DNA from 2 places in the Dysgonomonas sp. GY617 genome. Region 1 is predicted to be linked to the other one. Evidence: riboswitches for the same ligand, from Rfam matches in the RefSeq annotation. Region 1 holds a riboswitch; the other holds the start of a gene.
The links. Region 1 has a riboswitch for cobalamin ahead of IR022_RS08760 (cysteine-rich CWC family protein). Riboswitches for the same ligand answer to the same signal wherever they lie in the genome.
Positions count from the first base shown of each region.

Region 2: linked by a shared signal. The riboswitch ahead of IR022_RS18055 (acyl-CoA carboxylase subunit beta) and the one ahead of IR022_RS08760 (cysteine-rich CWC family protein) in region 1 are both predicted to bind cobalamin.

Region 1 covers NZ_JADCLR010000014.1:3,955-11,653, forward strand. Annotated here, with positions in the region: gene IR022_RS08750 (tetratricopeptide repeat protein) at 1-2,653, shown strand, start outside; gene IR022_RS08755 (hypothetical protein) at 2,739-4,511, shown strand; cobalamin riboswitch at 4,875-5,143, shown strand; gene IR022_RS08760 (cysteine-rich CWC family protein) at 5,304-5,522, shown strand; gene IR022_RS08765 (phosphoenolpyruvate carboxykinase) at 5,665-7,401, shown strand; gene ppc (phosphoenolpyruvate carboxylase) at 7,519-7,699, shown strand, end outside.
Region 2 covers NZ_JADCLR010000029.1:528,537-536,235, reverse strand. Annotated here, with positions in the region: gene IR022_RS18080 (hypothetical protein) at 1-277, shown strand, start outside; gene IR022_RS18075 (MarC family protein) at 348-944, shown strand; gene IR022_RS18070 (aldo/keto reductase) at 1,018-1,893, shown strand; gene IR022_RS20280 (biotin/lipoyl-containing protein) at 1,989-2,525, opposite strand; gene IR022_RS18060 (acetyl/propionyl/methylcrotonyl-CoA carboxylase subunit alpha) at 2,538-4,040, opposite strand; gene IR022_RS18055 (acyl-CoA carboxylase subunit beta) at 4,058-5,599, opposite strand; cobalamin riboswitch at 5,928-6,137, opposite strand; gene IR022_RS18050 (hypothetical protein) at 6,183-7,043, opposite strand; gene eno (phosphopyruvate hydratase) at 7,275-7,699, shown strand, end outside.

The DNA of each region.
Region 1 (7,699 bases):
CTGGTCTAAAGCTCTATATTGGTTCGAACAGGCTGACGTTGCCTATTTAGCAACAAAAGAGCAAGAAGATTACACCTTCCGCTCTGCCTTTGCCAATCTTCAAGAAGGCAAAAGATCTGTTGCAGCCAACCAATTTGAGCTATTAGCACGTAACAGTAATAAATATTATGAACCTGCAACTTACTACAAAGCATATATCGATTTTCAAGAAGGTAAATATGATGATGCTCTTGCAACATTTGAACGCCTAAAAAATAGCCCCGAATATAAAGAACAATCGTTATTCTTTATAACACAAGGACTGTTCTTGAAAAACAACCTAAATGAAGCAATCAATGCAGGACATAATTATCTGAACACATATCCTAATAATAAAAACTCTGCCGAAATACATCGTATTCTGGGTAATTCTTATTACAGACAGGGCAATATAAATGAATCTATTTCGAATTACGAGCAATATCTGGCATCCGAATCTAAACCATTTGCAGAAGATATGCTACAACTAGGAACTGCATATACACAGATAGGAGATTATCAGAATGCAATAAAAGCTTTACAGTTTGCAGCCTCAACAGAAGACAAGCTTGGACAAACTGCTTATATGCTATTGGGACAAAACTATTTAAAAGTAAATGACAATGCAAATGCTTTAATGGCTTTTGATGCAGCATCGCGTGTACAATTCGACCCTTCCATTAGCGAAGTAGCATTATACAATTACGCAATGTTGGTTCATAAAACATCATTGTCTGTTTTTGACCAATCGATTACAGTATTACAACGTTTCTTAAACGAATACCCTAACTCGAAATATGCAAATGAGATAAACAACCAATTAGCTGCAACTTTACTTTCAACCAAGAACTATCAGGCTGCGCTTGCTGTTATCGACAAAATGCGTAATCCGGGAAGACAAATAATTGAGACTAAGCAGACTATTCTCTTTCAACTTGGAGCACAAGATTTTATCGATGGAAATTACGATCAGGCAATTCAACGTTTCAACGCTTCAATCAATTTAGGTAACTATGACGTTAAGTCTAAAAACGAATCGTACTTCTGGCGTGGCGAGACATATTATCGTGAGAATAATTATCCGGCAGCAATAAAAGATTATCAAACATATCTTTCGGTATGTAATGCTTCGGACGATAACTATACTAATGCACTGTACAATCTTGGTTATACATACTTCAATTTAAAACAATATTCTAATGCTTTAAATTACTTTAAACAATATACATCACAAGAAAGAAACAGGCAGCTATTGACTTATTCTGATGCTTGGAATCGTATTGGAGATACGCACCTGTTTAACCGCAATTTTATTGAAGCAGAAAATGCATACTCTCAAGCTTCCATCAACAATCCTCAAAGTGCAGAATATGCAGATTTCCAAAAAGCATTTGTACTAGGTTTACAACACAACTATAACGGCAAGATTGCTGCATTGGATGTGATGATGAGAAAATATCCAGACTCGCAATACTATGATGATGCAATGTACGAGAAGAGTCGTGCTTTGATCATGCTAAATCGTGAGGCGGATGCAATTCCAATTCTGACTAGAATATTAAACGATTACCCCAATTCGAATGTTGCACCACAAGCAGGCGTACAATTGGGTCAGTCTTATTACAATACCAATAATCCACAAAAAGCAATAGACGCTTATAAACAAGTAGTACAAAATCATAAGAACTCAGAAGAAGCTCGTATTGCCATACAAAGTCTCGAGGGTATTTATCGTGACATCAATGACATTAGTTCATATGCCAGCTTTGCAAACTCTTTAGGAAATGGTATTATAATTACTGCCAGTCGTCAAGACTCTTTGTCTTACCTTGCTGCCGAAAACATATACATGAAAGGTCATGCAGGAGAAGCAGCTAATGCAATGAATAAGTACTTACAAGCTTATCCACAAGGTCAGTTTGCAGGAGATGCACATTATTATATTGGAGCAATAGCCTACAACAAGAAGGATTACGACACTGCACTTCAGGCATTCAACAACACCATCAATTCGGGCAATTCTAAAAATCTGAATAAAGCACTTGCTCTTGTTGGAGAAATACAATTAAGCAAAGGAAACAATCAAGCGGCATACAATGCGTATAAAGAAATGATGCGCACAGCCACCAGTGCCGATGATAAGAGTACAGCTCAGTTGGGCATGCTTAAAGTAGCCAACAGCCTGAATAAAGATGTAGAAGTAATTACTGTTGCAACAGCTTTATTATCTCAAGGAAAAACATCACCCGAAGTAGTAAGTGAAGCACGCCTTTACAGAGCTAAAGCATATCTCAATACAGGAGAAACCAATAAGGCTATGGACGATCTTCAAAAAGCCGCAAGCGATACTCGTAGTATATATGGAGCCGAAGCTCAATATCTTCTAGCTAAAACATACCTAAAAAATGGCAACTATGATAAAGCTGAGCAACAAGTTCTTGCATTGATGAAACAAGGAACACCTCACGCTTACTGGATGGCACAATCTATCATTGTATTGTCGGATACCTATCTTGCAAAAGGAGATAAATTCCAAGCGAAGCAATACCTTGAAAGCTTGAAGGCTAATTATACCGGAAACGAAGCGGATATTGCTACAATGATAAATGATCGTTTAACTCAATTAAATAAATAAGGCGTAGACCTTTGCATTGCTTTATGCGAGTATAAAATACAACTATAAAGCAGTAAAATATTTACTATACTTAAATTAAAAGATAATGAATACATTATATAAAACTTTATTTATTAGCACATTGGGACTAAGCGTTGCATCAGTAAACATTGCAGCTCAAACCGCCGCTAAAGATACAACCCTAAACCGTCAGGTTTCTCTCGAAAGAGAGTACACTCCTACAATACAGGATGCTTCAAAAATCAATACGCTACCAGCTCTTCATGAGCCAACAAAAAAGCAATATGATATAAAATTTGAAAATAGTATTCCTAATACCAGTATCACCTCTCATCCCATCGGAGATACTGGTTCGGGAGATATAAAAACAGACATTCCTTTTAGCAAACACAGAGGATATTTTCTATTCGGAGCTGGGATGTACTCTAACTTAGATGGTGCAGCCGGATATAGAATTGTAGATTCAGAGAACGATCAATTCGATCTTTTTGCGACTCACAATTCTACCGATGGTAAGATTAAATACCTAAACCCGAGTTCTTATCTGGATGAAGCGAAAGCCAAAAACATGGAGAACCTAATAAAAGCTAAGTATAGCCACAAATTTGAATCATTAACATGGCACTTGAATGGCTCATTTTTCAACAATACTTTTAATTACTATGGTAATCCATATGTATTTAGTAATATATTAGGCGAAAATGCTTCTTTTCATGAAGGACTTATGAAGCATAACCAAGGAGTAAATGTTATTGAGGCTGAAACAGGAATTACATCAACTGAACATAGCGATGCAATGTATTATTCTGCAAATGTAAAATACAACAACTTCACATCTAAATATGGCTATGATACAAACTATGATGGTGTATCAGGAAGCATATTCGATGCGATGGTCAATATTGCAGCACCAGTTCAAACAGATCATAAAGCAGGAGTTGAAGGAGGTGTTTTCTTTCAATCGTTTAGCAATATCGACTTTTTGCCTTTGTTAGACACAGATCCGTTTCATAATCTGACTATATTCAAAGCCAGACCATATTATAGTATTGATGGCGGAGACTTCAAACTATCACTCGGGGTCAATATTAATTGGGCTTCAGATATAGAGAACAAATTTGTAGCTGCTCCCTCCATCAAAACATCTTGGAACTTCAACGAGAAGAGTTTATTGTACTTTAATGTAGGTGGTGGTATTAACGACAATAACTTTGTAGAAATAAATCGAGAGAATAGATATATAAATCCTATATCTCGTGTATTTATTTCTCAAACATTATATGATGCTCAGATTGGAGTTAGATCGGGAATCGTAAGCGGTCTTGAATTTGATATCTTCGGAGGATATAAATATACTAAAGACGATCATTTATTTGTACCATACGATGCTGCATCATGGGGTAATGTTTCAGATATGTTGTATGCTAATCTGGGCGAAGGTCATTTCGGTGGAGCATTAAAAACTAAGTTAATCCCTTATACCGATCTTTCGTTGAAAGCAACTACACATTTTTACAACCTCAGCAAATATACTTTAACAGATAATGCACCTGAAAAGAAAGAAGCTTGGGGATTACCATCTTTAACTTTCGACTTTAATGCAGATTTTTCATTCATTGATAATCTTACACTATCAGTTAATTATATATTCGAAGGTGGACGCAAAATGTATGTAAACGAAGCTTCTTCCAAAATGGATAACATTAACGAACTGAATATTAAAGGAACTTATAATATATTAGATTGGTTATCATTCTTTGTAAGAGCAAACAACGTAATGAATCAAAAATACGAAAGACAATACGGTTATACCAATCAAGGCATTAATGCTCTTGGAGGTATAAGCCTAAAATTCTAAGAATAAATCTCATAACAGACCAACGCCCATATCTACGATTGTAGGTATGGGCGTTCTCTATTGACAGAGAATAGGAAAAAAAGGATCAATTCTAAGAAAAAAAAGAGATTTTGGTTATACCCCTATCAAGTCTTTATGCCGTTCTTTGCACTTAAGAACGAGGTTTTTCATACACATACATATAACGAATATCAATTACTAACAGTAAGTCTAAAAAAAGTGCCAGGAAAACACAATCCATAATATCTCAATTTAATATAGGACTCTCCTTCTCCTATAGGCACATTCTTGGAACAAAAAATCTTTCCTTCATTAAGGGAAGATTTTTTTGTTTCTGAGTGTAGCATCAATCATACATTTTATTATCTTTACACTGATTTTGGTGTTATTCTATCACAATCGCAGATAGAGTAATGAAAAGGGAATCCGGTGTAAATCTGGAACAGACCCGCTGCTGTAAGCTTCATTAAGAGTTTCTAAACAATACTCTAGCCACTGTCCGAATAGTAAGCAAAAACAGTAAACAACAAACTTGTTGATAACTGAGACCTGATAAATGCTGACTAAAAAGATGGGAAGGATGTTTAGAAATGAAGTAAGTCAGAAGACCTGCCAAAAAACACGAGCAAGAAACTCTCGGGAAATAGAGTTGATGCGACATATCATTACAACAATGATAGAAACTAAAAAAGACAAAGATGCTTTAGAAAAAAGCTATCAACAAAGACATGATCAGATCTTTCAAATAATCTGACCATAGAGAAAAACTTGTAGAAACATTAAATACAAAGGATGGATAAAATATGCCCTTGCTGTTCAATAAACTTTACCTGTAGAGTAGATAAAATTGAATTGTGTAATTGTTCAAGAATCAACCTAGCAGAGGGTGTCAGACAATACATTAAGACAACTTATGGAAACTGTTTATGCTTTGATTGTCTTAAAGATCTAAATGATCAATTTGTAAAATCACACGAAGAAAAGGCAAAGAATAAAGCAATCAGTAAGTAAACCAAAATAAGTCTTTTATCAATTCTTCTAATACAAGTAAAATGATTAAATTTGAAATTAGATTTTTGTTGAAGGAAATATCAAAACAGGATTATCAAAATAGATTCTAATAACTAAAATTATAAACAAAACCGAATAAACAATGCTAAACGAATTTACAATCAGTCGAGGAAAAGCGATGATTAACTTCTCGCTGAAATATTGTGATAACCGTCAGAAACTTTTGAATAGTTATGGTTTCAAGAAAGTAATCGACTCATTTATTCAAGTATTAAAGAAAGACAATGTCATTATATATGACTATTATATCAAGTACTTTAATAATAACGATGACGAATTTGCTCAATCACTTGTACAAGTATTCAAGTTCCTTACAGTTTGTGACGAGAACGAAATAGTAAGAGTAGACAACAGATATTCGGTTTGCTTTGCTGACAAAGACCTTTTCATTGAACTTATCGAACTATTATATTCATATTGGAGACGCTTAGACCGTATTTCGGTTGTTCGCAACTCAAGCCTTGGAGAAGGTTTGCAAGATGTTAGATTTACTCAGGCAAACTCTCAATTCAACGATCTAATTCTTGCGACTTATCGCCGCATCGAAGAGACCGTTATGGGATTTCAACACAGAGTATATCGCCAGTTAATTGCAGGTGCTAATGCTGGACTTATTCTTAATGACGAAGTATCATGGAATTGCCCAATCGAATACAAGGGACTATCAGCAGTACCATTTATAAGCACTGTGATATTTCAACCTCCATTGATTACATATACTAAAAGAAATACTCGTGACGGAATATTCCACGAACATTCTTCGAACCCCATAGCAAACATTTCTTTGAATGATGACGAATGGTTTGTATTCCCTGCTTGGGTAGGTAATATGCTTACTTTCGTTTATTTCCACAAAGACTTTATCGATCATGGCTTAGGTTTGTCTAATCTATTCGAATTGGCAACACCAAGCAGCTATATTGGTAAAAAGCCCGATATGATCTACGTATTCGGTTATGCTGATGGGCATGAAGAAAAACGTACGTTCTATTATAAAGACAAACAAAATGACATTCTTATTGGATATGCAAACTATTGCGACGATATCGACTATTTTGGCTATATGAAAAAAATGCTCCTAACTCTTCACAATGTGAAACAAATGGAGTTGGGTCGTTTACCAATACATGGAGCGATGGTAAACATTGCACTGAAAAACGGAAAAGAATCAAACATTATCATCATGGGTGATAGTGGTGCAGGAAAATCTGAGAGTTTGGAAGCATTCCGTAACCTGAATGAAAAATATATCAGACACATGCGTATCATTTTCGATGATATGGGTTATTTGAACATAGAAGCTGATGGTTCGGTTAAAGGGTATGGTACTGAAATAGGAGCATTTGTTCGTGTAGATGACTTAGATCCTTCGTATGCTTACCAACAATTAGACCGAGGAATATATACCAATCCCGATAAGGTGAATGCTCGTGTAACTATTCCTGTTTCAACCTACGAAGTTATTTCTAAAGGATATAAAGTAGATTATATGCTTTATGCCAACAATTATACTGAAACCGATCAGAAAATTAAATTCATGGATAACCTTGATCAGGCTATTCAAGTATTTGAGGATGGAGCTAGAAAGGCTAAAGGTACAACAACAGAAGTAGGCTTAGTAAAATCTTATTTTGCAAATCCATTCGGACCTGTTCAAGAAAGAGAGCTTGCCGAGAAGTTGGTACGTCAGTACTTTAGTAAAATGAACGAAAACGGTGTTAAGATCGGAGAGATCCATACATCTCTGGCTATAGAGGGCAGAACAAAAGAAGGACCCCGTTTAGCGGCAGAAGAATTGTTCAGTCTTATAAATGACTAAAGGTTGTGGTTTACTATAAAGTATACTAAGCCTTATTAACAATATCTCCTTTGTATTTTGATTAATTTCTTTCTACAAAGGAGATATATTGAATAAATAACATAAAAACAAGAAACTATGAGTCAATCAAATTCTTTGATGAACGACAACATAGCAATGCTCGGAAAATTACTTGGTGAAACCATCAAGGGAGCATTGGGTGAAGGCACCTATGAACGCGTTGAAACAATTCGCCAATTATCCAAAGCTTCACACAATGGTGATAAGCAAGCACATGATAAGTTGGTAGAAACTCTTC
Region 2 (7,699 bases), on a different contig from region 1:
AGAAGATGAATACTTGCCTGAGAATACTCCCAAATCATCTCTTTATATTTACATTGAAAAAAGAATGAGAGAAGAATTGAGCATTGACGAGAAAACTGCCCACTCTAAATTTCCTCTGATAGTGGTTGATAATCAAACACATTATCTAAAAGATCTAAATAATATAGAATACGGTCAGACAACGAAAATCACAGTGCTATCTGGAGATATCCCGTCTACTGCAGCTATATATGGGACAAGAGCTCTTAATGGAATAATTCTAATAGAAACTAAATAAACTCCCAGTGCTTTATCCTTAAAAGATAAAATAAGATGATTATTATGATATATTTTTGTATTTAAATTGAATTACCATGGGTATAAGTTTCACTCAGATACTAAGTGTCTTTGTTGTATTATTTGCACTGATTGACGTCTTAGGGTCAGTTCCTATTTTCCTCAACTTTCAACAAAAGGGGGAAGATGTAAACCCTAAACAGGCAGCCATATATTCGTTTGTCATAATGACTGCTTTTCTTTTTGTTGGGGAACTGATATTACATTTATTTAATGTCGATGTTTCTTCGTTTGCTATTGCAGGTGCATTAGTTATCTTTATTATATCTGTGGAAATGATTTTCGGAATAGAAGTTTTCAGAAACGATGCTCCTCCGGGGTCTACCACCTTAGTTCCTATCGTATTTCCTCTGATTGCAGGTCCAGGAACATTTACAGCATTATTATCAATGCGAGCCGAATTTCAAGTCAGCAATATTATTATCGGACTTCTTCTTAATATGATAATCGTATTCTTGGTTCTCAAAAATCTGAAATTTGTAAAACGGCTTCTTGGAGTAGGTGGTGTATATGTAATGCGTAAATTTTTCGGTATTATCCTTATGGGAATTGCTGTAAAACTATTTACGTCTAATTTGCACATCTTATTACAATCGTTTTCTCAATAAGATACTATCCAAACTTTCTCGCAACCTTACAGATTAAGACTATAATTGTTACATAAACTAATATTGAAAGTGTATGAAGAAATATTTAGCACTCTGTATACTCTGTTTTTTGTCTATTAGTATTTACTCTCAGATTGGTCAATCCGTACCAAAGCAAACTCTTAACAATGGGGTTTCAATGCCAATTCTTGGCTTTGGGACTTTATACCTTACAGATTCCATTGGTGAAAGATGTGTTGCAGAAGCTATTTCTGTTGGCTACCGTCTTCTGGATACTGGTAAAATATATGGAAACGAAGAAGCCGTAGGAAAGGGAATCAAAAAGAGTGGAATCAAAAGAGAAGAACTTTTTGTTACAACAAAGGTTTGGGTTAGCGACATGGGCTACGAAAGTACCAAAAAGGCTTTTGAGGAATCTCTGAATAAATTAGGCTTAGATTATATAGACCTCTATCTAATCCACCGACCAAGGGGAGATGTAAAAGGTACTTGGAAAGCTATGGAAGAGCTGTATGAGGCAGGTAAAATCAAAGCCATCGGGGTAAGTAATTTTGAGCCTGACCAACTAGAAGATTTGCTTACGTATGCTAAAATTAAACCTGCGGTCAATCAAATAGAAACCAATGTATTTTTTCAGCAACACGAAGCACAAGCAGCGATGGAAAAATTAGGCATACAAATGGAAGCATGGTCTCCTTTCGCTCAAGGACGCAATGATCTTTTCAGTAATCAGACATTGGCAGCCATTGGCAAAAAGCACAACAAGAGCATTGCACAAGTTACATTGAGATGGCTTATACAAAGAGGTATAGTAGCCATTCCCAGAACATCAAGTAAAGAACATATGATGGAAAATATAAATATCTTTGACTTCGAACTTGATGCCTCAGATATGCAGCAAATCTCTAAATTAGATTTAAACACCAGCCAGTTTCCTGAATGGGAGTAGTATTAGTAATTTATTACATCAATATATAATAGAAAGAAAGAGCGTGAACCAACATTCACGCTCTTTCTTTCTATTATATCAAAGTATATAACTTCTCAATTATCCTTTTCCAATTCTATAAGTAGATCGCTTTTGCTAGTAGTATCACCTACTTTTACCACTACTTTCTTTACAATGGCTTTGGTACTTGCTAAGATTGCATTCTGCATCTTCATTGCTTCTAAGATCACTAATGTATCTCCCGCTTTTACAGTATCACCTGTTTTCACCAATACATCCAATATTTTACCGGGCATTGGAGCTTTTAGCAATATAGTACTAGATTCATTAGCCTGCGAACTCAGAATTTTTCTTCTCTGCAAAGAGAATGGTGTTTCTACCGAAAAACAATAGCTGATACCATTAATCAGAATCTCATATTCATTCTGCTTCTGAGCAACTATTTCTACGGGATAACTCACTCCATTGACATTCATAAAAGTAAAACCATCAGGAGTTTCTTCCAAATGAGCATTCAGCTCTTTATCCTCAATTGTGTATGTATCATTGTCTCCAATAAGAAACTCATACTCTTTAGAATTATCTAAATCGAGAGCAACTAATTGTTTTTGAGTTGTATTTTGCTTGTTCATTATCATTCCAGATTACATATTATTAATTCTGTTTCTCAAAGACCATGCATCTAACGATTGCTTCTCTTCTTTGATTGGCTCGTTTTCTATACGATGATTGGTTATCGCTAATAGAGCACCAAATAGAGCCTCATCTTTTTCGTGATGAACCAGAGAATCCATATCTTTTTCAATGAATGAAGTATCGAAACTTCCTCCTTTAAAAACTTCATTATGCAGAACAGCTTTGCAAAATGGAATGGTTGTTTTAATTCCCTTGATATGAAAATCATTCAACGCCTTCAATGTATTTTCAATAACCGTTGGGCGGTCTTTTGCATGAACAATCAATTTAGCAACCATAGAATCAAAATAGGGAGTAATTTCGGAACCTGTAACAACTCCTTTATCAACTCTCACGCCTTCGCCTTCGGGAGTTCTCAATCCTTTAATGATTCCCGTACATGGAGAAAATCCTGATTGAACGTCCTCTGCATTTATACGACACTCAATAGCCCAACCATTCAACTTCACATCACTTTGAGCAATTGGAAGTTTTTCACCTCTGGCAATACAAATTTGTAATTCGATAAGGTCAAGACCTGTTATCATTTCCGTCACAGGATGCTCTACTTGTACACGAGTATTCATTTCCATAAAGAAGAAATTACCTTGTTTATCAAGCAGAAACTCAACTGTACCTAAACTTACATATCCTGCACCTTTTGCTAAAGAGACAGCAGCTGTGGCCATTTTTTCACGAAGTTCTTCAGAAAGAGCTGGTGATGGAGCTTCCTCTAATAATTTTTGATGTTTGCGCTGTACAGAACATTCACGCTCTCCTAAATGAATTACATTTCCGTGCGAATCACCCACTATTTGAAATTCGATATGCTTGGGGTTTTCCAAAAAGCGTTCGATAAATACTGATGGATTGTTAAATGCATTCTGAGCCTCAGATGACGCAGAGAAATACATTTGTTTCATTTCCGATTTCTTGTACACCACACGCATACCACGTCCACCACCTCCGGCAGAAGCTTTTATAATAAGTGGAAATCCAATCTTTTCGGCAACATCCAAAGCATCCTCAAGTGTATCAACGCTTCCATTACTACCTCCCAACATGGGAACATTATTCTTCGCAGCTATTTCTTTGGCAATTACCTTATCACCCATGTTCTGAATAACACGTGGCGAAGGACCTATAAATATAATACCTTCTTCGGTACAGCGTGTTGCAAATTGTGCATTTTCAGACAGATAACCATATCCGGGATGAATGGCATCTATATTATTTCTCTTGGCTAATAACACCAATGATTCTATATCGAGAAATTCGGGAATACCGCCATTATCAATATCTGGGAAATCTATTACTTTATCGACTGACCATAAATATAGTGCATTCGGTTCTTTAAGGGTACGAATACCCACCGAAGTAATACCCATTATTTTAGTGGTCTTAGCTATACGAATAGCTATCTCACCACGATTGGCTATTAATATTGATTTTATTTTATTCTTTTGTTTCATCTTGATTCTTATCCAAATTAAAGAGGCATATTACCATGTTTACGCTTAGGCTTATACTCAGTTTTTCTTTCCAGTGTTTTTAAAGACCTGATTATTTTGTGACGAGTCAGAGCGGGATCAATAACCTCATCAACAAATCCTTTTTCGTCAGCAATATAAGGATTGGTAACCTCTTCTCTATATTTCTGAGTCAGCTCCTTTTTAAGTACTACCGGATTTTCTGATTCCTTTAATTCTTTTCTGTAAAGGATAGCAATTGCTCCATCGGGTCCCATAACTGCAATTTCGGCAGTAGGCCATGCAAAACTAAAATCGCCACCTATACCTTTACTATTCATTACAATGTATGCACCTCCATAGGCTTTACGCAAAATTACGGTAATCTTAGGCACTGTTGCATAAGTATATGCATACAATAGTTTCGCTCCATGGCGAATAATACCATCATGCTCCTGATCTGTTCCGGGTAAAAATCCGGGAACATCCTCCAATGTTATAATAGGTATATTAAATGAATCGCAAATATTAATAAAGCGCGCCGCTTTTATAGACGAGTCAATATCTAACGTTCCGGCCATGACTTTAGGTTGATTGGCTACAATACCTACCACTTGACCATCCAGACGTGCAAATGCTGTAAATATATTTGCTGCATGGTTTTCGGCAACTTCCAAGAAATCACCTTTATCTACGATTAGTCTTACGATATCTTTTACATCATAAGGTTTATCGGGATCATCGGGTACAATATTCCTCAAACTCTCCTCTACCCTACTTATCGGATCTTCCGATTTTACCAAGGGAGGATTTTCCATATTATTAGAAGGTAAGTAAGACAATAGCTTCTTTACTCCTAAAATTGTATTCTCATCATCATTATATACAAAGTCGGCAACACCCGATTTAGTTCCGTGAACAGATGCTCCACCCAAATCTTCGGTCGATACAGTTTCATTCAGAACCTCTTTCACTACATTTGGACCTGTTACAAACATATAGCTTGTATCGGCAGTCATAAATATAAAATCGGTAAGAGCTGGTGAATATACTGCACCACCTGCAGCAGGTCCCATTATTACCGAAATCTGAGGAATTACCCCCGACGACATTACATTCCGTTTAAAAATATCGGCATAGCCATTCAAACTACTTACACCTTCCTGAATACGGGCACCACCCGAATCGATAAGCCCAACAACAGGAGCTCCCGTCTTAAGAGCCATATCCTGTATTTTTACGATTTTAGCTGCATGAACTGTACCTAAAGAACCTCCAAGCACACTAAAATCCTGAGAAAAAGCGTATACCAAACGTCCGTTTACGGACCCAAATCCTGTAACTACACCGTCTCCGAAAGCTTCTACGGTTTTCCCAAAAGATGCTGTTGCCGGTGGCGTATAAGCATCTGTTTCTTCGAAAGTACCCTCATCAAACAATAATAGAATACGTTCGCGGGCGGTTAACTTCCCTCTTTGATGTTGTTTTTTATAGTACGCCTCATCGTACTGCTTATTTAGCAGATTTTCGCGGGCTACAAACTGTTCGTAAATTTTTCTCATTTTATTACTATAATATCTTTAATCTTCTTTTGCTACAATAATATAAAGTCTAAGATTCACTTATCATTTCAGCAGATACCTGCACAATTGAAAACTACAACCAGACAATTCGTTATCAAACAATTACGCACTCAACAATTACATACTTTCAGAATATGTAATTATAATTTTGCCTTTTATTATCTAAAATTAGCGCCACAAGTTATAAAAAAGAAAAAACATAGTTCTCTTCTTATCTATAAAATAACAATATGTAAAAAAACCGACCGAATATTTACTAATTGTAAACTTCTATGGTTAAGATTCATTGCCTTGTTTCCCGAAAGCATCCGAATTTATATATTTTGGCAGGTCTTCTGACTTACTTCATCCCTAAACATCCTTCCCATTCGCATTAAGGAACAGTGGTATAGAGTGTTATTTAGAGACTCTTTATGAAGTTTACAGCAGCGGGTCTGTTCTCGATTTTCACGGGATTCCCTTTTCATTATTCTTTCAGCAAAAGTGACTGAATAACACCAAAACTGTGAAGCAAATATAAGCGATTTATTTTATCTATATCTTTTTTCGATCTCTTTTTATTTTAGCATCCCACACTTGAGTGCAAACCTACCACTTTTACCAATTGATCTTTATCGGCAAATGATGATAGATAAACCGTTGGTCTATAAAGGTTATAATGATAGCTTGTGTTTAATACTAAATCTGGAAATCCATCATTATCAATATCACCTATTAAGAATACTCTAAACATAGTATCATCAAAAGTAGGGGTAGATGCCAACAATTGATTTATTTCTTTTCCTTCTTTGTATCCCTTGAGATATAGTTTATAATTACTTATAATCATTTCATCTTTATTGTACTCAGCAGGTTTTAAATCGCCTGTTGAATATAGTGTATAAGATGAACCATTATATGTAAATGTTTTTTTCTCACTCAGGTCAATAAAATCTTTGTCTAATGGTATTGTTTTTATTTCATGAGATGATAGACGAGGCGAACTACTTATCAAAACCAAAGACGTGTCAATATGAGAAGTCTTAACTTCCCACCCTGTCCAATTCGAGGAGTTGTGTTCATCTACCGTTTCATCCAAAACAACGTCAAACGCTTTTTGAATACTAAGAGTGGTAGGTGCAATATAATATCGTCCTCTATCCTGAAAAACACCAAACCATCCTTTATTTATCATTTCGGGAGACGTTTCATCTCCATGAAAAACTCCTGTAGATAATACCGATAGAGGTAAATCCTTACTTTTAGGATAAAGCTCTTCATCTATCCAATCTATATTGTCAATGGAATCGGAACTAGCAATACTATCTTTTATTGCTAAAGAATCTCCTGCTATCTGAATATCATTTCCATTCTCCGCTTTTGAGATCTCTTTACAGGCTACTATCGAGACACATACTACTATCAACACTACTATTTTTCTCATTATCATACTAAAGTTATTATTAGTTATAGCAAACACATAATGCAATATTATTTAAGTATAACAGTTAGTTGCACTTATGCTTACCAAAGTATAAAAAAAGGTCTGAGACCTTAAAAAACATTTTACACCACAAAAGTATTTCAATAAACGAAAAAAAAAAGTATTTTTGTTACGCAAACGTGAGAATTAAAAATTAAGACATATTATTTATTCAAACTAAAATAAACAAACATGAGAATCGAACGTATTTTCGGACGTGAAATCTTGGACTCAAGAGGAAATCCAACAATCGAAGTTGACGTAACACTAGAGTGTGGTGCATTTGGACGTGCTGCTGTTCCTTCAGGAGCATCTACAGGAGAGCATGAAGCTCTTGAACTTCGTGATGGAGACAAAAAAAGATACTTAGGTAAAGGTGTACAAAAAGCTGTAGAGAACGTAAACAACGTTATCGCTCCTGCACTTATCGGAGACTGTGCTTTGGATCAAAGAGGTGTTGACCTTAAAATGATTGCTCTTGACGGAACTCCTACTAAATCTAAATTGGGTGCTAACGCTATTCTTGGTGTTTCTTTAGCTGTTGCTAAAGCTGCTGCCAATGCTCTAGATATTCCATTGTACCGTTATATTGGTGGTACTAATACTTATACTCTTCC